One region of the Sporofaciens sp. JLR.KK001 genome, then DNA from elsewhere that is predicted to be linked to it. Evidence: riboswitches for the same ligand, from Rfam matches in the RefSeq annotation. Region 1 holds a riboswitch; each other region holds the start of a gene.
The links. A riboswitch is a leader RNA that binds a small molecule or an ion and turns the genes downstream of it on or off. The one in region 1 is predicted to bind thiamine pyrophosphate.
Positions count from the first base shown of each region.

Region 2: it holds a riboswitch for thiamine pyrophosphate, as region 1 does, so the genes downstream of both, VSQ62_RS22550 (energy-coupled thiamine transporter ThiT) here and VSQ62_RS14725 (thiamine-binding protein) in region 1, are expected to answer to the same signal.
Region 3: it holds a riboswitch for thiamine pyrophosphate, as region 1 does, so the genes downstream of both, thiM (hydroxyethylthiazole kinase) here and VSQ62_RS14725 (thiamine-binding protein) in region 1, are expected to answer to the same signal.

Region 1 is NZ_JAYMNO010000001.1:2,827,207-2,837,490, forward strand. Features, by position in the region: gene VSQ62_RS14665 (TIGR03960 family B12-binding radical SAM protein) at 1-400, opposite strand, end outside; gene VSQ62_RS14670 (hypothetical protein) at 455-625, opposite strand; gene VSQ62_RS14675 (hypothetical protein) at 622-843, opposite strand; gene VSQ62_RS14680 (hypothetical protein) at 843-986, opposite strand; gene trpA (tryptophan synthase subunit alpha) at 1,039-1,815, opposite strand; gene trpB (tryptophan synthase subunit beta) at 1,808-2,998, opposite strand; gene VSQ62_RS14695 (phosphoribosylanthranilate isomerase) at 2,995-3,603, opposite strand; gene trpC (indole-3-glycerol phosphate synthase TrpC) at 3,597-4,391, opposite strand; gene trpD (anthranilate phosphoribosyltransferase) at 4,388-5,455, opposite strand; gene VSQ62_RS14710 (ABC transporter ATP-binding protein) at 5,931-6,665, opposite strand; gene VSQ62_RS14715 (ABC transporter substrate-binding protein) at 6,671-7,711, opposite strand; gene VSQ62_RS14720 (ABC transporter permease) at 7,708-8,475, opposite strand; gene VSQ62_RS14725 (thiamine-binding protein) at 8,444-8,740, opposite strand; TPP riboswitch at 8,882-8,995, opposite strand; gene VSQ62_RS14730 (hypothetical protein) at 9,106-10,065, opposite strand; gene VSQ62_RS14735 (hypothetical protein) at 10,143-10,284, opposite strand, start outside.
Region 2 is NZ_JAYMNO010000001.1:4,437,469-4,447,752, reverse strand. Features, by position in the region: gene VSQ62_RS22590 (amino acid ABC transporter ATP-binding protein) at 1-605, shown strand, start outside; gene VSQ62_RS22585 (acyltransferase domain-containing protein) at 801-1,628, shown strand; gene VSQ62_RS22580 (carbohydrate ABC transporter permease) at 1,704-2,246, shown strand; gene VSQ62_RS22575 (hypothetical protein) at 2,289-2,438, shown strand; gene VSQ62_RS22570 (carbohydrate ABC transporter permease) at 2,435-3,268, shown strand; gene VSQ62_RS22565 (DUF4091 domain-containing protein) at 3,695-5,371, shown strand; gene VSQ62_RS22560 (molybdopterin-containing oxidoreductase family protein) at 5,408-7,525, shown strand; gene VSQ62_RS22555 (4Fe-4S dicluster domain-containing protein) at 7,522-7,932, shown strand; TPP riboswitch at 8,183-8,287, shown strand; gene VSQ62_RS22550 (energy-coupled thiamine transporter ThiT) at 8,286-8,852, shown strand; gene VSQ62_RS22545 (nucleotidyltransferase family protein) at 8,917-9,495, shown strand; gene VSQ62_RS22540 (PD-(D/E)XK nuclease domain-containing protein) at 9,538-9,765, opposite strand; RNA gene ssrA (transfer-messenger RNA) at 10,029-10,284, shown strand, end outside.
Region 3 is NZ_JAYMNO010000003.1:231,417-241,700, reverse strand. Features, by position in the region: gene VSQ62_RS31420 (sensor histidine kinase) at 1-1,174, shown strand, start outside; gene VSQ62_RS31415 (AraC family transcriptional regulator) at 1,373-2,143, shown strand; gene VSQ62_RS31410 (ABC transporter ATP-binding protein) at 2,189-3,076, shown strand; gene VSQ62_RS31405 (ABC-2 transporter permease) at 3,045-3,698, shown strand; gene ltrA (group II intron reverse transcriptase/maturase) at 4,447-5,745, shown strand; TPP riboswitch at 6,006-6,111, shown strand; gene thiM (hydroxyethylthiazole kinase) at 6,415-7,236, shown strand; gene thiE (thiamine phosphate synthase) at 7,223-7,864, shown strand; gene VSQ62_RS31385 (HAD family hydrolase) at 7,861-8,520, shown strand; gene thiD (bifunctional hydroxymethylpyrimidine kinase/phosphomethylpyrimidine kinase) at 8,615-9,424, shown strand; gene tenA (thiaminase II) at 9,421-10,095, shown strand; gene VSQ62_RS31370 (hypothetical protein) at 10,100-10,284, opposite strand, start outside.

The sequences.
Region 1 (10,284 bases):
AGGCGTTCAGAGGGATGCCGCTTAAGTCTATGACCTGCAGGATGTTCGTATAGCACATCTCGTACTGAATCGTGATCCCAAGAAAATCGAATTCCCTGATGGGATCCTGGGATTCCAGTGCGAATAAGGGAATCTGCTCTTTTCGCATGATCTGATCTAAGTCTGTCCATGGGGAATAGACCCGTTCGCACCAGACGTCTTCTCGGCGGTTGAACATATCGTAGAGGATCTGGATTCCAAGGTGGGACATGCCGATCTCGTAGACGTCCGGAAAGCACATGGCGAAACGGATATCTATCTTAGATTTGTCCTTCATGACAGAGTTCACTTCATTGCCGATGTAGCGGGCAGGTTTCTCGATTTTGAGTAATATTTCATCATTTAAGGCTAATTTTCTCATGGTTTTCCTTTCGTAAATATTGATTTGAACTTAATTGTCAATATTATATACATTTTAAGGAAGAACTTCAAGCAAATATCCCTCGATTCGATATGACTTTTTAAATGCTGCTATGCATGCAAAAACTGCAGCACATCCGCCAGCACTCCATATATTTATAAAACTATAGTCAATGATCCCAGAGTTTTCTTCCATCTGTTCATTCGTCATGATCAGACCGGTCATAAGAGCATCCCGGCAAGCCCCTCTTGCAGAACCCCCTGTTCCCACGCCAAAGGACGGCTTACGATCGCCGCGATCTCGAATTCTTTCTCAATATAATTTTCACTGCCGCTTTGAAACTTCAACAGCTCATCTATATAGTTGTCCTTTTGAGGAACACGCACGCGAATCGTATCCCCAGGCTTCTTTCCATAGAAGTAATAATTCCCCTGTCCGTCCATTAAGGCAACTCAATGATCTTCGTCCCCGTCTCTGTCACATCATATCCGTCACCGGAAAAAGAGAAGGATAAACCTTCTCTCAGCTCCGTATCATCTTCCGTCTCTTCCACTCCGTGAACATTGTTAGGAAGGACGGCGCTCACAGCAACGATATATTTCCTATATATAGTATATCGGCGGGGCGTCCTACATTTTTTAGATATTTATGATCGCATTTTTCATGTTCCGTACATATTCGCCGATCAGCGCAGGTGCTTCGCTGCCGTATGTCTCAAGCAATTGGATGATCGCAGATCCGACGATCGCGCCGTCGGAGATATCGGCCATCTTCCTCGCCTGCTCCGGTGTCGAGATACCAAAACCAACGGCGCAGGGGATATTCGTGTTCTCCCGCACTATCTGAATGATCGATGCAAGGTCGGTCTTGATCTCACTCCTTGTTCCGGTCACGCCAAGGCTGGATACGATATAGAGAAAACCTTCCGCTTCTCTTGCAATCATTGCGATACGGTTTTGAGATGTGGGCGCAATCAGCGAGATCAGATCAACGCCATACTTATGACAGAGCGGTAAGAATTCTTCCTTCTCTTCAAAGGGCAAATCCGGCAAGATTACCCCGTCAATCCGGATCTCCTTACAGGTTGACAGGAAGTCTTCCGCTCCGTAAGAGAAGACCACATTTGCATAGGTCATAAATACCATCGGGATCGCCACATCCCGGCGGATCTCACGGACAAGTTCGAAGATCTGATCCGTCGTCACTCCCCCCGTAAGCGCCCGGAGATTCGCACCCTGAATAACCGGACCTTCCGCCGTAGGATCCGAGAAGGGGATCCCAAGCTCGATGAGATCGGCGCCGTTTCTTACAGCCGCGCGGACGGCGGCGGCGGTAGTCCCAAGATCCGGATCGCCGCAGGTGATAAATGGAATGAATGCTTTCCCGTTTTCAAAAGCTTTTCTGATATTACTCATGGATATCCTCCCCTCTGTAGCGTGCGATCGCGGCACAGTCCTTGTCTCCTCTGCCAGATATTGTGATCACGATGATTCTGTCTTTTTCCATTGCCGGTGCGAGCTTCATGGCATAGGCAACGGCATGGGCCGATTCGATCGCAGGAATGATCCCTTCTGTTCTCGCCAGATATTCAAAGGCGCAGACCGCTTCCTCGTCCGTCACAGGAACATACTCGGCTCTGCCGGTATCGTAAAGGTGCGCATGCTCCGGGCCAATCCCCGGATAATCAAGCCCCGCAGAGATAGAGTAGACAGGGGCGATCTGTCCGAACCGGTCCTGGCAGAAATAAGACTTCATACCATGGAAGATCCCAAGCCTTCCGGTGGCGATGGTTGCCGCCGTCTCAAACGTATCGGTGCCTCTGCCCGCCGCCTCACAGCCGATCAGCCGTACCTCCTTCTCTTCAATAAAATGATAGAAGCTTCCGATGGCATTGGAGCCGCCTCCTACGCAGGCGATCACGGCATCGGGCAGCCTTCCTTCTTTTTCCTTAAGCTGTTCTTTGATCTCCTTAGAGATCACCGCCTGAAAATCACGGACGATGGTCGGGAACGGATGGGGGCCCATGACCGAGCCCAGGCAGTAATGGGTGTCGCTGATCCGGGAGGTCCATTCACGCATGGCCTCAGAGACAGCGTCCTTGAGGGTCGCTGTGCCGGTCGTAACCGGGACGACCTTAGCGCCGAGAAGCCGCATGCGGTACACATTGAGCGCCTGGCGGATGGTATCCTCCTCTCCCATGAAGACCTTACATTCCATCCCCATCAGGGCAGCGGCGGTCGCAGTCGCCACGCCGTGCTGGCCGGCTCCCGTCTCGGCAATCAGGCGGGTCTTGCCCATCTTCCTGGCAAGCAGCGCCTGCCCAAGCACATTGTTGATCTTGTGCGCGCCTGTGTGATTGAGGTCCTCCCGTTTGAGATAGATCTTTGCGCCGCCTAAGTCTTCTGTCATCTTCCCGGCATAGTAGAGCCGAGAAGGCCTTCCGGCGTATTCGTTGAATAAGTCCGTAAGCTCCCTGTTAAATTCAGCATCATTCTTATAATAATCATACGCTTCTTCCAGTTCGATCACCGCATTCATCAGCGTTTCAGGAATATACTGCCCGCCGTGAACGCCGAAGCGTCCGTTTGGATTGGTCATGATCTTTCTTCCTTTCTGACAGCGGCCGCAAACGCCGCCATTTTGATTTTATCTTTTCTTCCATTGGTCTCGATACTGGAGCTTACATCCACAGCATAGGGATGCAGGTATGTTATCGCATCCTCTACATTGTCAGGGGAAAGCCCTCCCGCAAGGAAATATGGCCTCCCGATATCCCGTATCAGCCTCCAGTCAAATACCCTTCCCGTGCCTGCCCCGGAATCCAGTAAGATATAGTCTGCCGTGCTCTGCTTCGCAGCTTCAAGATCTTCCGCCGTTCTGATACGGTAAGCCTTAATGAACGGTCGATTGGTAAGACCCCGAAGCGTCTCTATATAATCTTCATCTTCCCTGCCGTGAAGCTGGGCAATATCAATCACGCCATTATCTAAGAGTTCCGCGATTCTTTCAGGAGCCTCGTCTGTGAATACGCCGACTGCTCTGATACCTGGCGCAAGCATCTCTTTTAGTTCTGCTGCCTGTTCGTATGAGACATAACGGCTGCTTTTCGGCGTGAATACGAATCCGATATATTCTGGCTTCAGCTCATTTGCTGCCCTGATATCACAGGCAAGGGAAAGCCCGCATAATTTTATCTTTACCATATGATCCCCCGCAGTTTCCGCAGTCTCGCTTTCTTATCCGCCGCTCTCATCAGCGTCTCTCCGACCAGTACCGCATCGGCGCCGATCTTGCTTAACGCCTCCACATCATCCGCATCACGGATTCCGCTTTCGGAGACGAACAATACATCCCTTGGAATCAGCTCCCGAAGTCTTCTGCTGTTATCGGTATCCACGGTAAAGTCTCTAAGATTCCGGTTATTGACCCCGATCATCCGGGCGCCTGCCCGAAGAGCTGACCTAACCTCAACCTCGTCATGCGCCTCTACAAGGGCGGATAAGCCCAGTTCGTCACAGATGCCGATATACTCCTTCATCTGCTCTTCATCCAGAATCGCACAGATCAGGAGCACCGCCGACGCGCCGAGCACCTTCGCCTCATAGATCATATACGCATCCACCATAAAGTCTTTGCGAAGGCAGGGAATCTTCACGGTATCTGTAATTTCACGAAGATACCTGTCGCTTCCAAGAAACCATTTCGGCTCAGTAAGGACGGAGATGCACTCTGCCCCTGCCTCTTCGTATTCCCTTGCAATCTGCATATACGGAAAATCAGTAGCGATCAGCCCTTTGGAGGGGGACGCCTTTTTACACTCGCAGATAAAGGATATTCCGGGTTTTTTCAGTGCATTTTCAAATGCAAAGTTTTCTTCTGCCGAGGCTGTCAGTGACACGGCCTGTTTCTTAAGTTCTTCAAGGGGCAGCTCCTTCCCGGCCCTGGCCACTCGCTCTCTGGCATACCCGGCAAGCTGGTCTAAGATTGTCATAACCGCACCTCCGGCTGATTAGGGGAAGATGTTTCCGGATAATTGATCGGACGGTTACTGACTTCGATGAGCCGGCGGAGTGTAGCAAGCGCCTTTCCCGAATCGATGATCTCTGCCGCAAGGGTGATGCCGTCCTTCATACTGGCCGCCTTCCCGCCGATATAGAGGGCGGCGCCGGCATTCATCAGCACGGCATTTCTCTTAGGACCCCTCTCTCCGTTTAAGACCGCAAGGGTGATCTTCGCATTCTCTCCCGGCGTACCGCCTCTTAACTCTTCTTTTGCACAGCGGGTAAAGCCGAAATCCTCCGGCGTGATCACGGAGGATTTATACCATCCGTCACGGATCTCACAAACGGTAGTCGGTGCGCTCATAGAGATCTCATCTAGCTTATCCTGCCCATACACCACCATGCCCCGCTTGATCCCCAGATTGATTAGCACCTGCGCAAGCGGCTCCACAAGATAGTCGTCATATACCCCGAGAAGCTGCATAGACGGCGTGCCGGGATTGGTCAGGGGACCCAGGATATTGAACACGGTGCGGAAGCCAAGCTCCTTACGGATGGCACCCACGTACTTCATGGAGGTATGGTACTTCTGGGCAAAGAAGAAACACATGCCGGCTTCTCTAAGAAGCTTGATACATTTAGCGGGACTCTGCAGGATATTTACCCCAAGGGCTTCTAAGCAGTCCGCCGTTCCGCAATTAGACGATGCGGCGCGGTTGCCGTGTTTGGCTACCTTCATGCCGCCTGCCGCCGCAACAAGCGCGGAGGTCGTGGAGATATTGAAGCTGTGCGCATTGTCACCGCCGGTGCCCACGATCTCGAACAGCTCCATATCCGTCTCCACTTTCGTAGCATGTGCCCGCATTGCAGCGGCACAGCCCGCAATCTCATCCGTCGTCTCGGCTCTGGCGCTCTTGGTGGAGAGAGCCGCAAGAAAAGCAGCGTTCTGTGTAGGCGTCGTCTCACCGTTCATGATCTCATTCATGACGGTATAGGCCTCGTTGTAAGTCAGGTCTTCTTTGTTTACGATTTTTACGATAGCTTCTTTGATCATCTGTCTGCCTCCTTAAAAAATAAAAAACTCTTCTGACTTAATTTCTGTCAAAGGAGTTCGGAGAACAGGATTTCCTGTATCACACAAAAAAGTCCTTGACAGAAATATAGAATCTGTCAAGGACGAATATACAACACTATCCGCGGTGCCACCTTGATTCACGGCATGACCCGTGCGCTTAGCAGGATACCAACATATCCCCGGCATATGACGTCTGCCTGCAACGTCGCAGAATACTCTGGGAAAACCCATTTGACTGCGCCCTCAGCGGTCCATTTGACAACTTGTTTCTCATCCGGTTCTCAGCATCCCAGACTCTCTGTAAAGGCATCGTTGCCGTTATCTCCGCTTCAACGGTTTGAAGTATTAAATTCTTAAATCGTTTCTGATTGTAGCACAATATATACGGGAAGTCAACAGGAAAGTTAAGATTTCCTACTAGTTTGCACAATCAGTCGGCTAGCAAATACTTTGTCTAAAGCCGTTCCAGAATCCGGCGTTTATATTCTAAAAACTCTTCCGTCAGATTAAACTCTCTTTTTCTGGGTTTCGGCTCTTTTATTATAATTTCCTCTGTCACCCGTCCAGGCTTCCCCGTCAGAAGATAAATCCGGTCTGACAGAAGAATCGCCTCGTCAATATCATGGGTAATAAAGAGGGTGGACAAATGGATCTTATCCATGACATCCAGATACCATCTGTGCATCTCGCTCTTTGTAAGGGTATCAAGAGCGCTGAACGGCTCGTCCAGCAAAGCTACATCCCTGGAGAACATATAGGTTCGAAGCAGCGCCGCCCTTTGCCGCATACCTCCGGACAGCTGACGCGGGTATTTTTTCTGTGTTCCCTCTAGTCCGAATTCTTCAAAATAAAGCGACACCTTCTCCCTGGCCTTCCTTTTCGGCTCTCCCTTAAGCATAAGCGGCAAGCTCACATTGTCCTCTATGGTCCGGTAAGGCAATAGCAGATCCTTCTGCATCATATAGCTGATCTGACCAGGGCAGCCTGTGATGTCCTTCCCGTTTAATGTCACCTTTCCCTGCTGCGGCTTATGAAGTCCGGAGATGATATGGAACAGCGTCGTCTTTCCGCACCCGCTGGCTCCGAGAATACTCACCAGTTCATGCTCATGCAGTTCTATATTCACATCCTCAAGGACAGGCGCCTCCTCGTATGTAAAAGTAATCCCTGATACTTTTAGTTCCGCCATCATTCCTACTCCAAATATTCATTCGTGAATCCGGTATCCTCCGGAATCTCTTCTTCCGATAATCCTTTCTCACTGATCCAGCCGTAGAATGCATTCCATCTTTCCGGATCAATGTACCCCCATTGGTCTGCCTCTGCCTGATACTGACCGGCCATGTATTCCTGGCTTGCCAGGACCATTTCCTTATCTAGCTCCGGCGCTGCCTGGCATAAGATATCTGCGGCTTCATCCACATTATCTATGGCAAATTCATATCCTTTCTTCACTGCTCCAAGAAATGTTTTGGCCGTCTCTTTATTTTCCTTAAGCCAGTTCTGATTCCCGATGATCACAGGAGTATAGTAGTCAAATACAGGATCAATATCCCGGAATGCGAAATAATCTGTCTCAAGACCGGCAACCTCCGTCGCAATTCCTGCCCATCCATAGAAGATCCAGATTGCGTCCACTGATTTACTCTTCAGCGCCGACACCTCATCCGTCACTGTGCTTGGGATTAATTCCACCTTGTTGAAATCCCCGCCGTCTTTCTCTACCACCTGCTTAAGCGTCGCCTTTTCAATGTCCAGATCCCAGGTGGCATATTTCTTCCCTTCCAGTCCTTTTGGTGTATCTATCCCATCCCCTTTGCGCGACACGATCCCGGAGGTATTATGTTGGAGAACTGCCGCGACGGCTTCAATCGGAAGCGCGTCCTCTCCTGTCACTGCCGGCATCATACTATCCTGAAAAGAGATACCGAACTGGGCTTTCCCCGAAGCTACCAGCGCCACTGCGCCGTCTTCCGGAGGCTGAACGATCTCCACCTCAAGACCTGCATCCCGGAAATACCCCTCTGCCTCGGCCACATACAGCCCTGTATGATTCGTATTCGGCGTCCAGTCAAGAACCACCGTGATCTTCTGTGAATCCCCTGAACCGTTCTCACCGGACTCCTGATTCCCGGCACCGCCCTGCCCTGTTTTCTCTTCCTTATTCGCCGCACATCCTGCCAGAGCTCCTGTAAGAACTGCCACCAACAATACTACCAGTAATTTCTGTCTCATCTGTCTTCCTCCTCCCACGGCATACATACCTTCTGGAGCACATTTACGCCCCACATCAAAATCAGACTGATCGCAGAAATCAGAAAGATCACTGCAAACATCTTATCAAAGGAAAATGCCTTTTTCACTCTTGTCATATAAACTCCTAATCCGCTAAATCCGCCCAGCCACTCTGAAATCACGGCTCCCACAACTGCATAGGACACCGAGATCCGCAGACTTGCGAAAAATGCCCCAAGAGCTCCCGGAAACTTTACATACCGGAAGATCTGCGCTTTCGAAGCCCCCATGGAACGCAGAAGGCTGATGGTATCCTTGTCCGATGCACGGAATCCGTCCAGAAGACTCACCGTAATCGGAAAGAACGTAACGATTACGATCAGAATTACTTTTGGGAGCATCTCATATCCAAACCATAATACCAAAAGGGGGGCTATGGCTACCGTGGGTACTGTCTGGGTCAGCACGATCAGCGGGTAAACGGTTCTGTATAACCACTCAAAGCAGTCCATCAGCACTGCCGTTACAAACCCGATCAAGATCCCCGCCGCCAGTCCGATAAAAGCCTCCAGAAGCGTCACGCGCGCATTGTCCATAAGTAACGGGAAATCCTCTGCAAAAGCCATCGCCACCTCAAGCGGAGACGGCAGCAAAAACCTGGGAATCATCCCAGCCGAACTGGCAGTCTGCCAAATCATCAGAAGCAGGAAAACGGCCGTAACCGGCAGTAGCTTACTGGTGATGTTTGGTAACTTTCTTTTCAATGGTCAGCACGTCTCCTTCCGGTCTGTAGGTAACCTTGATGTAAGCCGCAACCGAAGGCGCCCCCGCCCTGACGGCGATGTGCTGACATTCCTTTACAATATCCATCAATTCATCATAATCTCCTTCAATTGCCGTCTCAAAAGGGCCTACATAATAATTCAGACCTGTACTCTTGATATAATCGATCACCTCGTCTACGATCCTGATCAATTCCTCATCGTTTGCTGCTTCTGGCAATGACTGAATAGCTACACTTGCGTTCATTTTTCCTTCCTCCTGTTATCATATTATTATGAGAGCGTCAAAAGCCTGTATCTTTGGAAACTGTGCATATCAGAACAGTCTATATCACAGAAAAAGCCCTGCCGGAACTCCGACAAGGCTTTTATTCCACTATGCATAAGGCATAAGTTATCTCTAAGTTCCTACGCTGGCATTATCCAGATCAGGTATAAGAGTCAAAGAAACACTCCATTCTTTATCTCAGCCGGCTTGCCGCCAGCCCCTCTCTCTTCTTCATTCAGTTTTCAAGGCTTTCATACAGATCTCTCTCTACATGCTTAAGTCTATACTCCCTGGGTGAAAATGTCAAGCACGAATTGGATTATTTGTCTCGATCCTATGCCGTCCTATGCCCGTCCAGACAGGACCATCCTTCTGCCGACCAGATATCCTCCCGGCGCTTTGGACATCTGCGCGATCTGCTCCATAAAGAGGTTGATCTGCAAGTCACGGTTCGCCTGAAGCTTTGCCTTAATCGATTCAAGAAACTTCTCCTTGCTGCTGGTATCCGAACCGGAAAATGTATGGTCCAGCTCTACCTGGTAAAGCTTCTCATACTGCTCATCCTGATACTTCTGATACCCGGGTCTGCCGGCGGCAACCAGGTCAAGATTCCCGATGGCCCATTTCAGCGAAAACAGTGCGGACTCCGTCGTATCCTCCCCGGAAGCGTTCAGCATCTTCTGATACTCTGCATAAGTCTCAGGAGAATACTTCTCCATCGCATACCGAATCTCCCCTCTGCTGTCCTCATGCACATAACCGTTGCCGTCCAGACCGATCACATTCTTTACATGGTACTTCATATGACAGGAACCGACCCGCTCTCCTTCCATGCCGATCCGCGCAATGGAGCGCATAGCGTCCATGAAGGATGCTTTGGTCCCCTCATCCATGAACTGGTCCGCAAGATACGCTGCCTTCTCGACTCCAAGACTGATCCGCGCCAGCCGGTCCGTCTCTTCCACGCCATGGACATTATTCGGCAGGAAATCACTCCATATAATATCATAGACGCTGTCTTTCAACTCCTGGCTCTTGCCCCTTAGGGCGTCCGTAATCGCATTGTCTATTCTTGCATATCCTGTATGAAACGGTCTTACCGGCCCGCGTTCGATCACCACGGCGGACGGTTTCGCCGGCGCCGCAGCCGAATCGCTCTTGGGGAGCGCAAGCGGTTTTTCATTCATTGGTTTTACTGATGCAAAATTCTTCCTGATCTGCTCTAACTGAGCAGAAGTAATCATATCCTTCCACGGTGTGATCGGCTGCAATCCCCCCGAATGAAAACAAGTGCATTTACTCATAGATACGGCCTCCTTCTGTCATATATCAAAACGTTGAATATTCTATATATAGTATATCGGCCGGTTATCCCTCATAGTTAAGGTAATTTGGCATTCAGCCAGTTTTTACGTGCTTCCATAAGCAATTCGAAGATGTTGAACTTTTCCGTATTTTCCTCTGATGACAGCAGACTGCCCTTTATCCTCTCAGCCATTCTCTCCGTGTCATCATAAGCTTCT
Region 2 (10,284 bases), 1.6 Mb from region 1:
ACCGCCGTCATATGGGAATGGTGTTCCAGCATTTTAACCTCTTCAACAATAAGACGGTGCTGCAGAATATCATGATGGCGCCGGTATATCTAAGGTGTCAGGATCTTAAGAAGGCGAAGAGGAAGAACAGCAGGACCCGGTTTGGGAATCTGTTTCGCGGCGGCAATGCCAAAGAACTGCTTCCGGTTACCCAGACCAACGAGCAGATCAAGAGTGAGGTAAGGGAACAGGCGATGGAGCTTCTGAGAAGGATCGGCCTGGAAGATAAGGCGGATGTCTATCCGTCTACCCTGTCCGGCGGGCAGAAGCAGAGGATTGCGATCGTACGGTCCCTTGCTATGGATCCGGACGTGATACTCTTCGATGAGCCGACTTCGGCGCTGGACCCGGAGATGGTAGGCGAGGTGTTGGAGCTGATGAAGCAGCTTGCCGGAGACGGAATGACGATGGTGGTCGTAACCCATGAGATGGGATTCGCCAGAGAGGTGGCGAACCGGGTTGTGTTCATGGATGAAGGGCAGATCAAGGAGGAAGGAGATCCGGAGGAGTTCTTCGGGAATCCCAGGGAGCCAAGACTTAGAGAGTTCTTGTCGAAGATCCTTTGATAATGAATATAGCTTGAATACAGAAGGGTATCTCTGATAATGGGATGCCCTTTTTGATATCTATAATATCTATAAATATCATAGAAATTATCAATTAGGCTATGCGTTGTGTTTGTGGTACGATTAAGAAAACAGGTATAGGAGAGATTATATCTGCTTGAGATTGGAAGAAATGCGAAAGAGAGGAAACAAAAGATGAAGATAGAAGAATTAATGGAACGGATCCGCCTGCCCGGGGAAGCAAGAGAGCCGGTGCAAAAGGAGCGGATCGCCGAGGAGGAATACGAGGTCTGGAAGGATAAGTTTTACCAGGATATCCGGCAGTTTATCGGAGAATGGAAGAAAATGGACGGCAAGTATGTGTGGGCGCTGGAATTCTATCTGAAGCTGGCAATGGATACCTACGAGGAATATCAGGAGAGGGGATACACGGACCAGGTGTTTGATGAGACCTTCTATGACATTACGATCTGGTGCCGGGAATGTTATCGGAAGCATGGCGTCTATGGCCTGGATGAGTTATGGTGGCTCGGACAGTCGGTGAAGCTTAAGCTGTTCCGGCTTGGGCGGCTGCAGTTTGAACCGATCCTTGTTAAGAAGGATATGAAGGGCAGGGAACAGACCATCCAGGCGGGGACGAAGGCGCTGAACGTACACATTCCTGAGGGAGAACCTTTGAAAATGGAAGCGTGCCGGGAGTCATTTGGGCGTGCAGAGGAATTCTTTGGGCGGGAGTATCAGGTGTACGTCTGTGATTCCTGGCTGCTGTCGCCCCATCTTGAGGAGGTGCTTCCCAATACCAGTAATATCATCCGCTTCCAGAAGCTTTTTGAAGTGACGGATGTAGGGTACCAATACCCACAGGCAGAACAGAGGATATTCGGAGAGATACTGGAGGATAAGCGGCAGTACCCGGAGAATACGACGCTTCAGAAGCGTGCCAAAGAATACGTTCTCTCAGGGAGGGATCTGGGGATCGGAGTGGGATTCTTTACAGCTTCGGCTGCTATAGAATATAGATAAATCCTATAAATAGAAATATATATAATCTCTTTCTATGATTATAACCCGGCAAATTCCCAGAATCCATTTATAGGTTTGGAGAATTACAGACGTCTGATCCATGATGAAGTATTCTGGCTGGCTGTTAAGAATACTATTGTCTATTGTCTGGCGGCAGTGACGGCGAATATTGTGATTACGCTGTTTTTGGCAGAGCTCATCTCTGTACTTCCGTCGAAGTGGATGAAGACTATGTTTCGGACGATCCTTTTTATTCCCTGTATCGCGCCTATGGTAGGGACCTCTACGGTGTGGAAATATGGTATATTAGGTACGGACGGAGGATTATTGAACAAGATCGCCGGGATATTCGGGATTGCGCCGAAGAATTGGTTCCTGACTACATGGCAAATGCTGCTGCTGATCATCATATTTACTTTGTGGGCGGATATCGGGTACAATGTGGTGCTCTTTACGGCAGGGCTTGAAGGAGTTCCCAGGGAATTTGACGAGGCGGCGGCGATTGACGGAGCGGGGCCGGTGAAGAGATTCCTGTGGATCAAGCTGCCTCTGATCGGGCGGACATTCGCATTTGTGGCAATCATGACGATGGCGAATTATTTCCAGATGTTTGCGTAGTTCAGAGTATTCGCGGCTAATGGGGGAAGGAATAATACAGCGATGGTTTTGACGAACTATGTGTTTAAGATGAGTTTTGACAGCTTCGATATGGGTTATGCGTCTGCGGTTGCGGCGGCATTGTTCGTGCTTGTATTCATGGTTGCGATGGTTCAAAATAAGCTTATGCGTTCAGATTGGAGTTATGAATGATGAAGAAGAGGTCGAAATATAAGAAATATCACTATGTAATTATCGCCTTTCTGGCGGTTTTATCGGCGATCATGATGTATCCCATGGTATGGATGTTCCTGACATCTTTTAAGAGCAATGCAGAGATCCGTACTTACCGGACCAAAGTCCTGCCGGTCGAGTGGACGCTCGAAAGGTACCGAAGTGCGTTCGAGAGGGCGCCGGTGGCAGGCTGGTTTGCGAACAGTATGTTTATTACCATCTGTGTGACAGCGGCGGTGATCCTGACGAGTACGCTGATCGGCTATGTATTTGCCAAGTACGAATTCCGGGGGAAGAAGCTTCTGTTCGTGCTTCTTCTGGCAACGATGATGGTTCCGCCTCAGGTCACGATGATTCCCAGGTATCTGATGATTCAGAAGATGCATCTTTTTAATACGCGGTGGGCGCTGATCGTGCCGGGGCTTGTCAGTGCATTTTCCATCTATCTGGCGAGGCAGTTTATCGGTGATATTCCAGACAGTCTGTGTGAGGCGGCTAAGATCGACGGAGCGGGACCGATTCGGATCTACTGGCATGTGATCCTTCCAAATATTAAGCCGGCTATCGGTTCCATCGGCATATTTACGGCTATGATGCACTGGAATGACTATCTGAATCCATTGCTGATGCTGAATGATATGGAGAAGATGACACTGCCTCTCGGCCTTGTGATCTTCGACAGCCAGAGAACTTCGGATCTGTCTGCGACGATGGCGGCGGCGTCTATGATCATGATTCCGATGATCGTGATCTTCCTGGTCTTCCAGAAGCAGTTCATCAAGGGAATGACAATGAGCGGGATCAAGTGATGGGTTGCGCCTTGCAGACTGAAAATTTATCCTGCGCTAGAGTGTATCGGTAATTACGCAATGCTGTACTAGTACACCGAATAATAAGTAACCAGCCATATAACTTGCTTGATTTTCCATCTGCGTCGTTGTTGTCAATCGGCGTAGCGCCCACTACGCCTCATTCCTCCGCCTTGCATATGAAAAATCATTCTGCGTTATATGGCTAGTACATCATTGCATTAATCTTGAAGTAATAGTGCTTGATATTCGTGTCAGCTGTGCGTCTACGAACCGACGGTGTAGCGGGCTACATCTAGGTTCGAAGGCGTGCAGATGGCATGGGTAGCAAGTGCTTATTACTCAAGAATTAATACAATGATGTACTAGGAACTTATTTTTCGGTGTACTAGAAGGATAAGAGAAAAATGAGAAAGGTAGTGCAATATGTTTGAACAAAAAGAGATTAAGTATGAGATGAAGCTTTTAAGTTCCCTGGCGAAGGTATTCCAGGATGAAACGCCGGTCTATCAGCCGGAGTGCTTAAAACTCAGCGCTCTGTGGGGGGAGACGGTGTCTTTCCAGGCGGCATATACCGGGGACTTCTTCATGCGCGAGCGTCTGGATGTCAGGGTAGTATCGCCGATCGAAAGCCGGGTCCGGGTTAGGACAGTCGAGCAGGTGCCGGTGGGGCGTGCGACGAACCGTATCGTGGATGATAATTATCTGAAGACCACCTCCGGCCTGTATCCGGATCTTCTGCGGGAGTTGAAGGACGGGAAAGCGATCGTGTGTTCCAACCAGTGGCGGAGTCTCTGGATCGATGTGGATGTGACGGATGAGATCGAGGCCGGGGATTATGAGATCGAGATCCAGTTGGTGAAGGAGGGCGGGCCGGTATGCTCTGCGGTGATGAAGCTTACGGTGATCGGTGCAGCATTGCCGAAGCTTTCGATCATGCATACGGAGTGGATGCATGCGGACTGTCTGGCGGATTATTACCAGGTGGAGGTATTTTCTGAAGAGCACTGGAATCTTCTTGAGAATTATTTCCATGAATATGTGGAGAGAGGCTGTAATATGATGCTGACCCCGCTCTTTACCTCACCGCTTGATACGGCGGTGGGTCTGGAACGGACGACGACACAGTTGATCGATGTGGAAGTGAAGGACGGAGCGTACAGCTTTGGGTTCGACAAGCTGAAACGCTGGGTCGACCTGTGCAGATCCTGCGGTATCGAGTATTTTGAGATGTCGCATCTGTTCTCCCAGTGGGGGGCGAAGTATGCGCCGAAGGTGGTGGCGACGGTAGACGGCAGGGAAGAGAAGATCTTCGGGTGGCACACGCCTGCGGTGGGAGAGTACACGAAGTTCCTTCACAGCTTCCTGCCGCAGCTTACCGGGAAGCTGCGTGAGTGGGGGATCGCAGAGGTGACCTACTTCCATATCTCTGACGAGCCAAGGGAGGAGCACCTGGAGAGCTTCAGAGCGGCGAAAGAATCGTTAGGGGATCTGTTAGAAGGCTTCCATACCTTTGATGCGCTCTCAAGCTATGAGTTCTACCGGCACGGACTGATCGACAAGCCGATCCCGGGAAATAATGAGATCGAAGAGTTCCTTGCGCATGGACTCACGGATATGTGGACTTATTATTGTACAGGGCAATTCTATGAGGTGAGCAACCGGTTCATGTCTATGCCGTCGGCGCGGAACCGTATCTATGGGGTACAGCTGTTCAAATATGATATCGCGGGGATCCTGCACTGGGGGTATAATTTCTACAACAGCCAGTTCTCGATCGAGCATATCAATCCTTACGAGGTGACGGACGCGGACAATGCATTCCCGTCCGGCGACCCGTTCCTGGTGTATCCGGGAGCGGACGGGCATCCGGAAGAGTCGATCCGTATGATGGTACACTATGAGGCGCTTACGGATCTGAGGGCGCTTAGGCTGCTGGAATCACTGACGGACAAGGAGTATGTGATGGAGTTAGTTGAGGGAGAGCTTGCCGAGCCGTTGACATTTAAGCGATATCCGAAGTCGGATATGTACCTGATCACGCTCAGGAACCGGGTGAACCGGGAGATCGCACGGAGGATGAGCGGGACGGATGAAAGTTGAAACGCCTGATCGCCGCATTGCGGGGGTAGGAATGATATGATGAAGGAGAAGGATATGTCTGAGACGAAGATTGTGAAAACTACATGCTCCACTTGCGGGCCGTGCTGTGAAGTGGATGCGTATGTGAAGGACGGAAAGCTCATTTCCGTAGAAGGATCGCGCAATACGCCCATGCAGTCCGGCGGACTGTGTGCCAAGGGAGTTGCAGCGACACAGTATGTATATAATAAAGAACGGATCTTATATCCGATGAAACGAGCCGGCAGGAAAGGTGAAGGGAAGTTTGAGCGGATCTCGTGGGATGAGGCTTATGCGATGATTGCCGAAGAGCTTCTTAGGATCCGAGGCGAGTATGGGGCGAGATCGACAGTGTTCTATGCAGGTTATGCCAAATGGTACCGTCCTGCTCTTTTGCGGCTTGCCAATGCTTATGGATCGCCGAATTTCTGTACGGAGTCCAGTACCTGTTTCCAGGCGGCCGCCCTTGCCTGGCGTTCGGTATACGGGAACAGGATCTGCGGGCCGGATCTTAAGAACGCGAAGACACTGATGCTCTGGAGTTCTAACCTGTATCATAGCAACACACCTATGAGTAAGGCGTTTCAGGGGTTTAAGAAGCGAGGCGGCAAGGTTATAGATGTGGATCCGCGCCGTTCGGTGACGGCCCATGACGCGGACATTCATCTGCAGTTGATCCCGGGAACGGACGGCGCTCTGGCGCTGTCCATGGCGCAGGTGATCATAGAGGAGGATCTGTACGACAAGGAATTCGTGGAGCAATATGTCTATGGATTTGAGGAGTACCGGGAGTATGTACAGCAATTCACACCCGAGAAGGCAGAGAGGATCACGGGTGTTCCAAAAGAACTGATCCGGGAAGCGGCGCGGACCTATGCCGGAAACGGTCCGGCAGGCCTGATGTTCTCTGCTTCGCCTGTGGTACACCACATCAACGGAGTACAGAATTACCGCGCGGTCTTCTCATTGATCGCCCTCACCGGCAATTATGATGTGGAGGGCGGCAACCGGACGCAGCCGGGACCATTTTCCACGGCAAATGAATTCGGACAGATCAGGCGTTTTGACGGGGAGGAAGCCATCGGTCAGAAGGAATTCCCGGTATGGTTCGACCTGTCCTGCGATGAGGCGCAGTGCACCCTGCTTGCGGATTACATATCCAACGAGAAGCCGTATCCCATCAAGGCATTATTTGCCATGGGACTGAACCATCGTATGTGGCCGCAGCCGGAATATCTTAAGAAGTCGCTTGAAAAGTTGGAATTCTATGTCAATGCAGAGCTGTTCATGTCAGAATCATCCAGGGCGGCAGACCTGATCCTCCCGGCATGTACGTCCTATGAGAGGGAGCAGGTACACGCCGGAATGGGCGGCAGGTTCTTCTTCTCGAATCAGGCGATCGAGCCGGTAGGAGAGAGCCGCAATGACATCGAGATCATTATGGAAGTGTTCCGCAGAATGAAGCTTAAGGATCCAGCGATCTGCGATGAAGTATTAGGAGACGGATATCAGGCTTATATGGAGCATATCTTAAGACCGTCCGGGCTTACGCTTGAGGAATTAAAGAGCCGTCCGGAAGGGATGATGGGTAAGAACCTGTTCCCGCCGGCGGTGAAGACCTATGAGAATGAAAAGTTCCATACGCCGTCCGGCAAGGTAGAGTTTAAATCTCTTGTGTTGGAGCGTTATAAGGACAGCCATGGGTATGAAGGGCTGCCGGTGTATCATGATTTCCGTGAGAATGGGGCGGTAGACAGACAGAAGTTTCCGCTGATCCTGAATACCGGGAGCCGGAAGCCGCAGTTATTCCATTCCAGGCTGTATCGGATGTCGTGGCTTAATAATATAGAAGCCGTGCCTATGGTGGAGATCCACCCGGAGGATGGCAGGGTCTTTGGTGTGGGTGACGGAGACTTCGTCCAGGTGACTTCGCCGTCTGGCAGGATTACGGGAACGGCTGTATACAATGTCCAGGGGAATCCTGGAGTTGTGTATATCTATCATGGTAATTCCAAGGGAGATGCCAATGAGCTGATCGGAAAGGATTATGTAGATCCGATCTCCGGATTCCCGGGATTCAAAGGATATTTCTGCAGGGTGGAGAAGACAGAAGATAAGGGGTGTATAATAGGATGAAATTAAGGTTTGACGAAGATAAATGCATAGGATGCTATGCATGTTATACGGCATGTATTGCGGCGCATCATTCTCCGGAAGAGGAGGATGCGAACAGCCACAGAGTCATACGGACGGTGAAGGAAGAGGATTTTCAGAAGAATATCTGCGTAGGATGCGTGCATTGCGGGCTGTGCATGAAACAGTGCCCCAAAGGCGCCATTTACCGAGAGGAAGAGTATGGCCTGATCCTGGCAGACTGGGAGAAGTGTACCGGGTGCAGAACATGTGCGTCTGTCTGTCCGAAGGGTGTGATTCATTATGATGCGGACGGGAAGATGGAGAAATGCGATGGCTGTATCGATCGTCTGCGTGAAGGCAGAGAGCCGGCATGCGTGCGGGTGTGCTGTGTGGGGGCGGTGTACTAGTACATCATTGCATTAATTCTTGAGTAATAAGCACTTGCTATCCATGCCATCTGCATGCCTTCGAACCTAGATGTAGCCCGCTACACCGTCGGTTCGTAGACGCACAGCTGACACGAATATCAAGCACTATTACTTCAAGATTAACGCAATGATGTACTAGATAGATTGCCTTACGGCTTAAGTAAGAATTATTTATCGAAGTTCCTGAGAAAATAGGCTCTTGACTTTTGGTGAATATGGAATTATCCTGTATATGTAACAGGGGCGCTTGAATGGCTGAGATGTATGTATAGCATACAGACCCTCAAAACTTGATCCGGGTAATGCCGGCGTAAGGAAAGGAGAATTTCATAATGTCACAGACCAATTCTATCACAGGCAGGAGTGCGTCTTCTGCCGTCAAAAGGCTTGTTTTTTCTGCCATGGGAATCGCACTGGCAATAGTTACCTCTTACATAAAAGTGTGGGAGATGCCGATGGGCGGTTCGGTCACGTTGTTATCCATGTTATTTATTTGTTTGATCGGGTACTGGTTCGGAGCGGGGTACGGGATTCTTGCCGGAGCTGCATATGGGATCCTGCAATTTATTATTGATCCATATATGGTGTCTGTTCTGCAGGTATTATTCGATTATCCCTTAGCATTTGGAGCACTTGGGCTGTCAGGTTTTTTTCATAACCGGAGGTACGGCCTGCAGATGGGATATGTTGCTGGCGTGTTGGGAAGATTCGTTTTCTCTACGTTATCCGGAGTGGTCTTTTTTGCGGCGTACGCACCGGAAGGGATGAATCCGTGGGTATATTCTGCCTTATATCAGGGAAGCTATCTTGGAGCGGAAGGAATCGTTACGTTGGTGATCATCTCGATTCCGCCGGTAGCGAAGGCGCTGGAAACAGTGAAGAGACAGGCGGCGGTCTGATCGTATCATTTTCGGATTTTTTCGGATTTTGAATGTGGAACGCCAACGGCGTTGAGAGGACAATATGCAGTTAATTTATCTGGCGGCTGGAAACAGCCGCCGTTTCGGTGGAAATAAACTATTATATGAATTGGACGGAAAGCCGCTCTATCGGCATCTTCTGGATCGGCTGATCCGGATATGCAGGCGCCATGAGTCCTGGGAGATTCTGGTGGTAACACAGTATGATGAGATCTATGATGTGGTTGGAAGGATGGGAGCGTCCGGGATGCCAGTGCATCCGGTGTTCTCGCCGGACAGCAGGAAAGGAGCGTCTTATTCTGTCCGTGCAGGCATTGAGGCGGCGTCCGGGGAGACGGAAGGGTATGCTTTCTTTGTGGGGGATCAGCCTTTTTTGACGGAGAGGAGTGCGGAAAGATTCCTGGAAGAGATGCAAAGAAAGCAGGCTGAGCTTGGAAGTGTCAGGTGCAAAGATCTGGTTGGGAATCCAACATGGTTCTCACGGGAGTACCGCAGAGAGCTTCTTGCCCTTGAAGGGGACAGAGGGGGCAGAAAGCTCCTTAAGAAATACTCGGATAGGGTAGTATATTACGAGATTGAGAATGCAGGGGAACTTGAGGATATGGATGAGTTGCCGGTGTAGCTATCCGATCAAAACCTTTTTTCCTTAAAGTATACTTGTATCTTATTTATCATATAATCCTTTACAGCTTTTCTTATGGCAGGCGATTCCAAACTTGTGAATTACCTGCATCCCTTCCTGGTGCAAAGCAGAAACATACCCGCTATCCTCAATCTGCGTCATTGCCTTCTTACATGCAGTATCAAACGAACCGCCCGCTGCATACTTCACTTCCATGATACATCCAATCTTTTCAGAAGGAACCTTAATCATAATGTCTGTATATCCAATACCGGAAGGTAAGTATTTGCTGTAAAATTAGACATAAGGAATCTCCTTCTTTTTTGTTTAGTAAGATCTTTGTCTGGTAGCTTAATTTTACATCAAAAAGGGAATGAGATTCCTTATATTTTAGGTATTTTTGAAAATTTTTTATAATAAGGCTGAAGAAATTAGGGTTAAAATGTCTTGACAAAAGCAGTCTTAGTCCATATAATAAAGTAACATACCAACAAAGGAAGACAGTCTGCAGCCAGTGTTACAGCATAAACTCAGGGCTTGTACTGGTTTCGACGGGGGTCTGGAAGTTGGAGAAGCCATCCGTAGCGGGACACTACGTTAAAAGTTCCAATTAAATATAAACGCAGACAATAGAGAATTAGCGTACGCTGCTTAATTTAAGCGGCAGTCGGCCTTAAGTCATCCGCTGCTTAAGTCACCGGCTTCAACGAGGCGGAGCACTTCGTTTCCGAAGCTTTGAGGGAATGGAAGAACTTATGAAGCTACTGAAACCAAAAGCCTGTCATTAGG
Region 3 (10,284 bases), on a different contig from region 1:
TGCAGGGGCGGTGTTCAGCCTGTATGCGGTGAATCTGGTGGGGAAACGAGAACTGAACCTTGTCATGTTCATAGTCATAAGCTTTGTCTTTGTGATGGTTTTATTTGAAGGAAAGACGGGGAGCAGGGTTTTGTGCCACGTAGTCGCATATTCCATTATATTCGCGAGTGAGTGTCTGTTTGCAATTATCTTCAACCAGACGAATGAGAAGAATATGCTGATGTCAGGGGTTCATCTGGAGATCCTGTCCCTGAAACTTTTAACCTATATTATGTTTGTACTGGTAGAACAGTTTATCGGGACATCAAAGAGGAAGATGGATAATCATATCTTTTTGGAATATCTGTGCCTGCCGGTGGCCGGTTTTGGTATCATGGCAGGAATTTTCTATTCGGGTTTTGATTTTGGTACGAATGTCTATGTAAAGGTACTGATCACCGTTTGCTTCAGCCTTCTGCTGACCGGGAATATCCTTGTGTTCTATGCATTTAACAGATATTCGGAAGAAATGTACCAAAATGCGGAAAATCAGATTCTCATTACAAAACAGCAGGCAGATTTAAAATATTATACGCAGATGGACGAAGTGCAGGGAAGCCATAATGAGTTCGTTCATAATATGAACCATTACCTGTCTATGATTCATAATTTTGCAAGGCAGGGCGACTGTAAAAGTATTATGAAGGCAGTGGAGGAGATGAACGGGCATATAGAGGACAGTGGGACGGAAATATTCTGCAGCCATCATGTACTGAACATGATATTATCCGAGAAAAAAGAACGGGCGGAAAAGAACCAGGTTGAATTTGATGCTTATGTGGAGCCGGGAGTAAGATTAGAGATGGTTTCCGATATTGATCTGGTCGCAATACTGGGAAATCTGCTAGACAATGCGCTGCGTGCCGCCGGAGAATGTCGGGGACAGAAATATGTGAAGGTACGTATTTTTATGCAGGATGTCGAAGGGTTTTGTGTATTCAGGATTATAAATGGATATTCAGGGGAGATTGCCGTGCAGGGGGATACGCTCCTGTCAACCAAAAAAGAAAAAGGTCTGCATGGCCTGGGGATTGGCAGCGTAAATAAGATGGCGGAAAAGTATGGGGGTTATCTCTCTTGTAAAGTAGAAAAAGATGTATTTACAGCAGTACTGTTATTGTCAACACAGGATTAAAAGTAGAAAAATAGAATGCCTGATAGCAGGAGATCCTTTAACTGCAAATATGGCACCTCATTCTGCAAAAATGGACAACCTTGTTGCAGGAGAAAGGTAGGGTTGATAAACTTATATTGCGTTTCTGGGGCTTAAAACCAGTGCCGGCAAGGCACAGGCATAGCAAAGGGAGATGTAAGGCAAAGAAAGAGAGATGATATGGAGTGGGATGAAAAGTTACAGAGAATAATCAGTTGTATTGAGAGTAGCCTGGATTATGGAGAGCGGGCTATAGATGAAAAGGAAATTGAAGAGATTGCCGGTTGTTCTTATGCTTTTTTCCAAAAGGTATTCTCTTATATAAACGGAATCAGCCTGTCCGAATATATCCGGCTGCGTAAGCTTACATTTGCCGGATATGATTTAAAAGGCAGCTGCATTAGGATTGCAGAAGTAAGCAATAGATACGGATATGAATCACCTACCTCTTTTACTAAGGCGTTCCGCAGGTTTCATGGCGTTTCACCGAGAGAGGCAAGGAAGCATGAAACAAGGTTGCAGATTTATCCCCAAATGGAGAAGATACGAAAACAGCAGTATTCCTGGAATATTCAGACAAAAGAAGAGATCTGGCCGGCAGGGGTCTCTGATAATAAAAATGAATGGCAGCATTCAGTTATGATTGTATTGTCACAGCAGCTGGAAAGTGATTTCAAAGGAGGCATTTCGCTGGGTGAAGTCCGTCCATCCATAAGGCATGAATTACGGAATGTTTCTGAATATAAATTATCAGGACATACTTGGGCGATTATAGAGTGCAGGGGTGAGGTACCGCATGCAATACAAAATGGATGGAAATATTTAAAAGGGGAATGGCTGCCCAGACATTCATTCCAATATGGGGAATGTCCGGCGGTGGAATGGTATGGTGAAGGGAATCCAAAGGATAAGGATTATGTAAGCCAGATATGGATTCCTATCATTATATGAAAGATAAGGAAAAGTCCAGTCGTTTCTGGATACGGAGGACAGATCATGGATGAAATATTGCAGATTAAGGATTTGACAAAGAAATATGGGGATTTTAAACTGGATCAGGTTTCCTTTTCAATTCCTAAAGGTTCCATTATGGGATTAATAGGAGAAAACGGAGCCGGAAAAAGCACAACAATCAACGCCATTCTGGGTCTTATAAAAAAAGATAAGGGAACAGTAAGATTCTGGGGGAAGGAACTTGATTCGACAATACAGATCAAAGAAAATATAGGCGTTGTATTTGATGGGATTAATTTTTACGAGACACTGACACCAGAAAAAGTTGGAAAAATTTGTGCTGCAGCATATAAGCAATGGGATAACCCTACATATCAGAATCTCCTGGAGCGTTTCAGTATTCCACAGATAAAAGAAATTAAAACCTTGTCCAAAGGGATGAAAATGAAATTGAGTATTGCTGCTGCATTGTCGCATCGGCCGAAGTTGTTAATTCTGGATGAGGCAACGAGCGGACTTGACCCGGTTATGCGGGATGATATTCTTGAGATATTTGCAGGATTTGTCAAAGAAGAGGGGCGTTCCATCTTGATGTCGTCGCATATTACTACAGATCTGGAAAAAGTGGCAGATTATATTACATTCATTCATCGTGGGAGGGTTATCTTCTCTAAGAGGAAAAGTGACCTGTACAATGGTTACGGGGTAATTCGATGTGAGTCAGGCTTGTTTGAGAAAGTTGATAAAGCAGATATCTTAGCGTGCCGGAAGGATGGGACCAGATGGAACATACTTGTTGGGGATAAGGAAAAGGCAAAAAGAAAATATAAAAATGCTATGGTAGATACAATATCGATAGAAGATATGCTTTTGATGTATGTAAAGGGGGAGCAGCCAAATGAAGAGTCTCATTATAAAAGATTTATATAATATTGGTCATAATGCAAAGTCGATGCTGTTAATCTTACTGGTGTTTGCTATTGGTTTGATTATGGCTTCGGGGGTGGAAAGCTATATTATTTCATCGGGAGTGTTATGCAGCATGATGATTGTAACAACGTTTACGTTTGATGATCATTGTAAATGGTTTAAATATGCTTTGGTCATGCCAATATGTAAAAAAGATATAGTTAAGGCCAAATTTATTGTTCTTATTATTTTCTGTATTGCCGGTATTTGCGTAGGAACCGTTTTTGGTGTGGCAGGGGGAGTGGCTATGCATAAGATGGCATTAAGTATGGAAGGGATAGTAACAATGCTTTTTATTGGATTTGTCGGACTCATCGTCTCGGTTATTTTCGGAAGTATGTCTATTCCATTGGTCTTTAAGTATGGTGCGGAAAAGGGGCGTATGCTTTTACTGATTTCATTTGCTGTTCCTTTGGGAATATGTTTTATGGTGTATGAAATATTAATGATGCTCGGTGTGAAAATCACGGATCAGCTTATTTTTACAATTTTATGTGCGTCTCCCTTGATTGCGGCGATCTGGATTTACACAATGTATAGAATAAGCTGCAGAATATTTTATAAGCAGGAAATAAACGGGTGATGAAAAGAGAATTTAAGAGAAGAAAATATATATTTATGCAAAATGTATCCAACCTTTTCTTTATGGAGTCAAAGTGGTACAGAATAGTCCGGTATGGTATGAGGAATCCATACGGATCAGAGGCTTTGCATGTTATACTTTAGATAGATGCAATATTTTAATTTTGGCAGACAGCTTATGCTGGATGTAGTTTGGAACAGAAATAACTTTGCTTTTTGGTGAAGTTTTTTTGTTTTATAGGGTGCGCCCAGCTAAGGGCTTGGAATTCGGTGGGTGAAAGTCCTACGGTGTAAGGTACAAGCTATACCGCACCAAGCGAGTCTTGGGTGGACAGCAGAGATGCTGTCTGCTAAGCGTAGACAGCGAGATTGCAGGGCATAACTGCACATAGCTTCGATATGAAAATGAAAGTGGGAAGGCAGAGGTGCTCCTATACACTGAAAGCAACACAACTGTAGTCACTAAGAGCGAGAATACAGTTGCTTCCCCGGAGTTTTGAGGTTGGTCATGCAATCAAGGATTTCAAGTCAACTGGAGGAGGTCTGTCTGGTTCCAGATGAGTTGCGTACATCAGGTATGCGGAACAACTGTCGAAGGGAGAACCGCAAATGGCCAGCAGAAGTCGGATGGCCGAATAGTACACGGTAAAACATACAGTGGAAGTCGAGAAATGCCTGTCCTCGCAGGCTAGCCATGCAAAGTCATATCAAAGAGGAAACATAGACTGTACGCAGAGACAGGAGGAGCTATGGAAACGAAATTGGCGAGAATATCACAACTATCAGGCGAACATCCAGACATGGTATTTACGTCCATAGGGCATTTGATAAATAAGGAATTATTAAAAGAGTGCCACAAGGAAATGGATGGAAAGAAAGCAGTAGGAACCGATGGGATAACCAAAGAGGAATACGGGGCAAGGCTGGAGGAAAATCTGGAAGAATTAGAGGAAAAGCTTAAGAAGAAAGCGTACAAGCCCAAGCCAGCAAAAAGAGTGGAGATACCGAAAGAAAACGGAAAGACACGGCCGCTCAGTATCTATTGCTATGAAGACAAACTGGTGCAGGAAGCATTGAGACGAGTACTGGAAGCAGTGTTCGAACCGCATTTCTATGATGAAATGATGGGATTCCGACCAGGGAGAAGTTGTCATAAGGCATTAAGAAAGCTGAACGGAATGCTGGAAAAAGAAAAGACAAACTGGGTACTGGATGCGGATGTAAAAGGATTTTTCGACCACTTGGACCATGAATGGATAATAAAGTTCATAGAATCAAGAATAAAAGACCCAAATATCATCAGGCTGGTACGCCGGATGTTAAAAGCCGGAATCATGGAAGATTACAGATATGAAGAGACAGAGGAAGGAGCCGGACAGGGTTCGGTCTGCTCACCAGTAATCGCAAACATATATATGCATTATGTACTGGTGTGGTGGTTCAAGGAGAAAATGCAGCCGATCATGAAAGGGTACGCAGGGCTGGTGGTATATGCGGATGATTTTGTAGTCTGCTTTCAATACAAAACAGACGCAGAGATGTTCTATGAATATTTAAAGCGCAGAATGATGCACTTTGGACTGGAAATGGAGGAGAAAAAGACGAGGCTGATAGAATTCGGCCGATTTGCAGAAAGGAACCGGAAAGAACGTGGAGACGGGAAACCGGAGACCTTTACATTCCTCGGATTCACGCATTACTGTTCGCATGGAAGAACGGGAAAGTTCAGAGTGAAGAGGAAGACCAGTAAGAAAAAACTAGCAAAGAAAAGCAAGGAAATAAATGCTACGATAAGAGATATGAGATTTCTACGTATAAACCAGATAGTAAAGAAGCTGAATGAAATCTTAACTGGTTACTATCATTACTACGGAATTACTGACAATTCAAGAAGCCTGAACTCATTCTATAATGTAGTATGGTTCAGGTTATTCTACTGGCTGAATAGAAGAAGCCAGAGAAGAAGCTATACAAAGGAAGGATATAAGGAATTGATGAGACAATTCCCACTCGTCCGACCACGTATCTATGTAAGTATATACGGATAGTTGTAGATGTATTAGCTTTGCAGGGAGCCGGATGCGGGAAAGCTGCACGTCCGGTTCTGAGAGGGGTAAGCCCCGTAAGGGACTTACCTACTTACCAGACAGGAAAGTTTTATATTGCATTGTGAGATTATAGAGAAAAGGAGGGCTTGTCTATTTCATGAAGCTGTCGCTTAAGATAGGCAGATAGGCTTCACATAAAATTCATTTTTCTTAAGACAGTCACTTGCAAAGCAATAAATGGAATGATATAATTCCTATAACAAAATAAACAGGGGAGCTTGTGTGACAGGCTGAGAGGAAGGTAGACCTTCGACCCTTGAACCTGATGCGGATAATGCCGCCGGAGGAAGTCGTGGAGATCGGTACTTTTTCAGGGGGCATGCTATGCAGATGTCTCCTGTTTTTTGTTGAGTTTTTGCAGCTAGTACAGCTTTGCATTAATTCTTGAGTAATAAGCACTCGCTATCCGCGCCATCTGCACGTCTCTTAACCTAGACGTAGCCCGCTACGCCGTCGGTTAAGAGACGCACAGATGACACGAATATCGAGCACTATTACTTCAAGATTAATGCAAAGTTGTACTTGGCAGACGATATCGGCCTGCCATCAACCGGGAAAGCGCCGCCATGCAGGGATGTTTTTTCTCATTTTACAAAGGAGTATCATACTATGTTTGAACAGATTTTTGAAAATGTACGGGGGAAGTCACCCCTGGTTCATTGTATCACCAACTATGTCACCGTCAACGACTGTGCCAATATGCTGCTGGCCTGCGGCGGCTCACCCATTATGGCAGATGACCCGGAGGATGCCGTGGAAATCACCGGCATCTGCAAAGGGCTGGCTATCAACATCGGCACACTGAATCAGCGCACCATCCCGGTTATGCTTGCTGCCGGGAAGCGTGCCAACGAGCTGAGGCATCCTGTGGTGCTGGATCCGGTGGGAGCTGGGGCCTCCGCGCTGCGGACGGATACGGCACTTCGGCTGCTTGAGGAGCTAAAGCTTACGGTAATCCGGGGCAACATCTCGGAGATGAAGACGCTGGCTTACGGCAGCGGCACCACCAAAGGGGTGGATGCCGACGTGGCGGACAGGGTGACAGAAGACAATCTGGACGGGGCGGTATCCTTTGCCAGGGAACTGGCCCGGCGCACCGGGGCGGTTATTGCTGTCACCGGAGCCATTGATATCGTGGCGGACAAAGAGCGGGCATTCTGTATCCGCAACGGCCATCCGGAGATGTCTTCTATTACCGGGACCGGCTGCCAGCTTTCCATCCTGACGGCGGCCTTTGTCACCGCCAACCCGGAGCATCCCCTTGAGGCGGCAGCCGCAGCCGTGTGCGCCATGGGTCTGTGCGGGGAGATTGCCCACAGGCGTATGACCGAACTGGACGGCAACGCTTCCTATCGGAACTATATCATCGACGCCATGTACCGCCTGACTCCTGCAAGGTTGGAGAAAGGAGCAAATTATGAAGTGCGATAAACGCTATATGCTGCTCTATGCCGTTACTGACCGGGCCTGGTCAGGGGAACAGACGCTCTATGAGCAGGTGGAGGCGGCATTGAAGGGCGGTGTGACTTGTGTGCAGCTGCGGGAGAAAGAGATGGATGAGACGGCGTTTCTTCAGGAGGCCAAAGATATCTGTGCCCTGTGCCACCGGTATGGCGTGCCGTTCATTGTGAATGACAATGTGGACGTCGCCATCGCCTGCCAGGCGGACGGTATCCATGTGGGCCAGGAGGACATGGCGGCGGGCGAGGTTCGCCGCCGGGTGGGGGACGCTATGCTCCTGGGTGTCTCTGTCCATACGGTGGAAGAAGCACGACGGGCTGTTCGGAACGGTGCGGACTATCTGGGTCTGGGGGCGGTGTTCCCCACAAGCACGAAGACAGATGTGGATCAGATGACGAATGAGACCTTACGCGCCATCTGCGATGCGGTTGACGTGCCCGTTGTGGCCATCGGAGGCATTAACCGGGGCAACCTTCTTAAGCTGTCCGGCAGCGGTGTGGACGGTGTGGCCCTGGTATCAGCCATTTTTTCGGCGGAGGATATTGAGGATACCTGCCGAAAGCTTCGCCTGTTGGCAGAGGGGATGGTGAGGGCATGAGGATTCGCGGCGCGATTTTTGATGCGGACGGCACGCTGTTGGACTCCATGTTTATCTGGGACACCATCGGAGAGACTTATCTGCGCTCTATCGGATATGAGCCGAAAGAGAATCTGAACGAGGTGTTTAAGAATATGAGCCTGCGCCAGGCGGCCCGCTACTATCAGACCGAGTATGGCGTGAAGCTTGGTATTGATGAGATCATGGATGGGGTCAACGCCATGTTGGAGCGGTATTACTGTTTTGAGGTTCCGCTGAAACCGGGGGTGGAGGAGCTGCTTAAGCGGTTTAGGGCAAGCGGCGTCAAGCTGTGTATCGCCACTGCCACTGACCGGTATCTGGTGGAGGCCGCTCTGAAGCGGTGCAAAGCGCTGTCTTATTTTGGCGAGATTTTCACCTGCAATGAAGTGGGACACGGCAAGGATGAGCCGGATATCTTTGAGGCGGCGCTTCGCTTCCTGGGAACAGAAAAGTCAGAGACGGTTGTGTTTGATGACGCGCTCTATGCCATCAAAGCGGCGAAAGAAGCCGGGTTCCCTGTGGCGGCGGTCTGTGACAGCCATGAAAAGAATCAGGAAGAAATCCGCGTTCTGTCCGATGTATACCTGAAAGACTTGGCGCAGCTGGATAAACTTCAGAAGCTCCTTCCGGTTTAAGGAATTTACTTCCTGACATCCGAAAGCTTCAAGCGGCGGATCGGGGGCACCACTTTCCGTCGCTTAATAAAAATAATGCAAAGGAGAGATAGCAATGAGAACAGTATTATCAATCGCTGGGACAGACCCTAGCGGAGGCGCCGGGATTCAGGCCGATCTGAAAACGATGACCATGAACGGTGTTTTCGCCATGAGCGCCATTACGGCGCTGGTAGCGCAGAATACCACCGGTGTAAGAGAAATTGTAGAGATGACGCCCGATTTTCTCGGACAGCAGATTGACGCGGTATTTGAGGACATCCCGCCCGATGCGGTGAAGATCGGTATGGTGGCCTCCTGCGGACTGATTGAGAAGATTGCCAAGCGGCTGCGCTTCTATCAGGCGGGGAACGTTGTGGTGGACCCGGTAATGGTGGCTACCAGCGGCGACCGGCTGATTTCCGAAGTGGCGGTGGATACACTGAAAACCTGCCTGCTCCCCCTGGCGGCTGTGGCTACGCCCAATATCCCGGAGGCAGAGATCCTGTCTGGCATGGCCATTCAAAGCCAGGAGGATATTGAAGCCGCGGCCAGACAGATCAGCGGCGCCTATGGATGCGCGGTCCTGCTCAAGGGCGGGCACAACATCAACGACGCCAATGACTACCTCTATGCGGATGGCGCGGGGACATGGTTCTACGGAACTCACATTGATAATTCCAATACCCATGGAACCGGCTGTACGTTGTCCAGCGCCATAGCGGCAAATCTGGCCAAGGGATTTGACCTGCCCACATCCATCCGGCGGTCCAAAGAATACATCTCCGGCGCGCTTAATGCCATGCTGAACCTGGGGAAGGGCCGAGGACCCATGCAGCACAATTTCAATCTGACCGGTGAATACGCAAAGGAGGCAGAGTCATGAAAACAACCATAAAGACAACAGAACGGCTTTTATCCGCAACAAAAGACATTTGGGCGGCTTACAATGAGAATCCCTTTGTGAAGGGTATCCAGGACGGTACTTTGGAGCAGGCGAAGTTTAAGTATTACATCATTCAGGATTACCTTTATCTGGAGGAGTATGCCAAGGTGTTCGCCCTGGGCATTGCCAAGGCAAAAAGCCCCGAAACCATTCAGCTTTTCTCCAGGTATGTGACCCTGCTGACCGAGGGAGAGATGGATATCCATCGGGGCTATATGGGTAAGTTCTCAGTTTCACGGGAGGAACTGGAGGCAACGCCCCGGTCGCTGGACAATCTTTCCTATACGTCCTATATGCTCCGGGTGGCTTATGAAGAGGGGGAGGCGGAGATTCTGGCCGCTATCCTGTCCTGTGCCTACAGCTATGAGGTGATTGCCAAAAAGATTGTAGAGAACAATCCGTTGGCACAGGATCATCCATTCTACGGCGATTGGGTCAGAGGCTACGCTGATCCCCATTACGGCGAAGCGAACGTCCTGCTGCTGGAAATGACAGACCGGCTGACCCTGCACTATACCGAACAGCAAGTGCGGCATCTGGAAGATATTTTTGTGGCCTGTTCCCGCTACGAGCTGGCTTTCTGGGAGATGGCCTGGAACATGAGCAAATAGGGCGCTAATTGTTGTGATAATGGAGCTTGCCGCTGTCTGTCTCTATAAACCGGATGTCATATATTTCCCCTAGTTGTGCGGGATAGGATTCCATAATTTCACCGTTATACTGGATGCTGATGATATCCCCAACCTTTGGAGTGGGGGATTTTGGCATATATTCTATAGGAATTGAAATGCGGTCAGAGG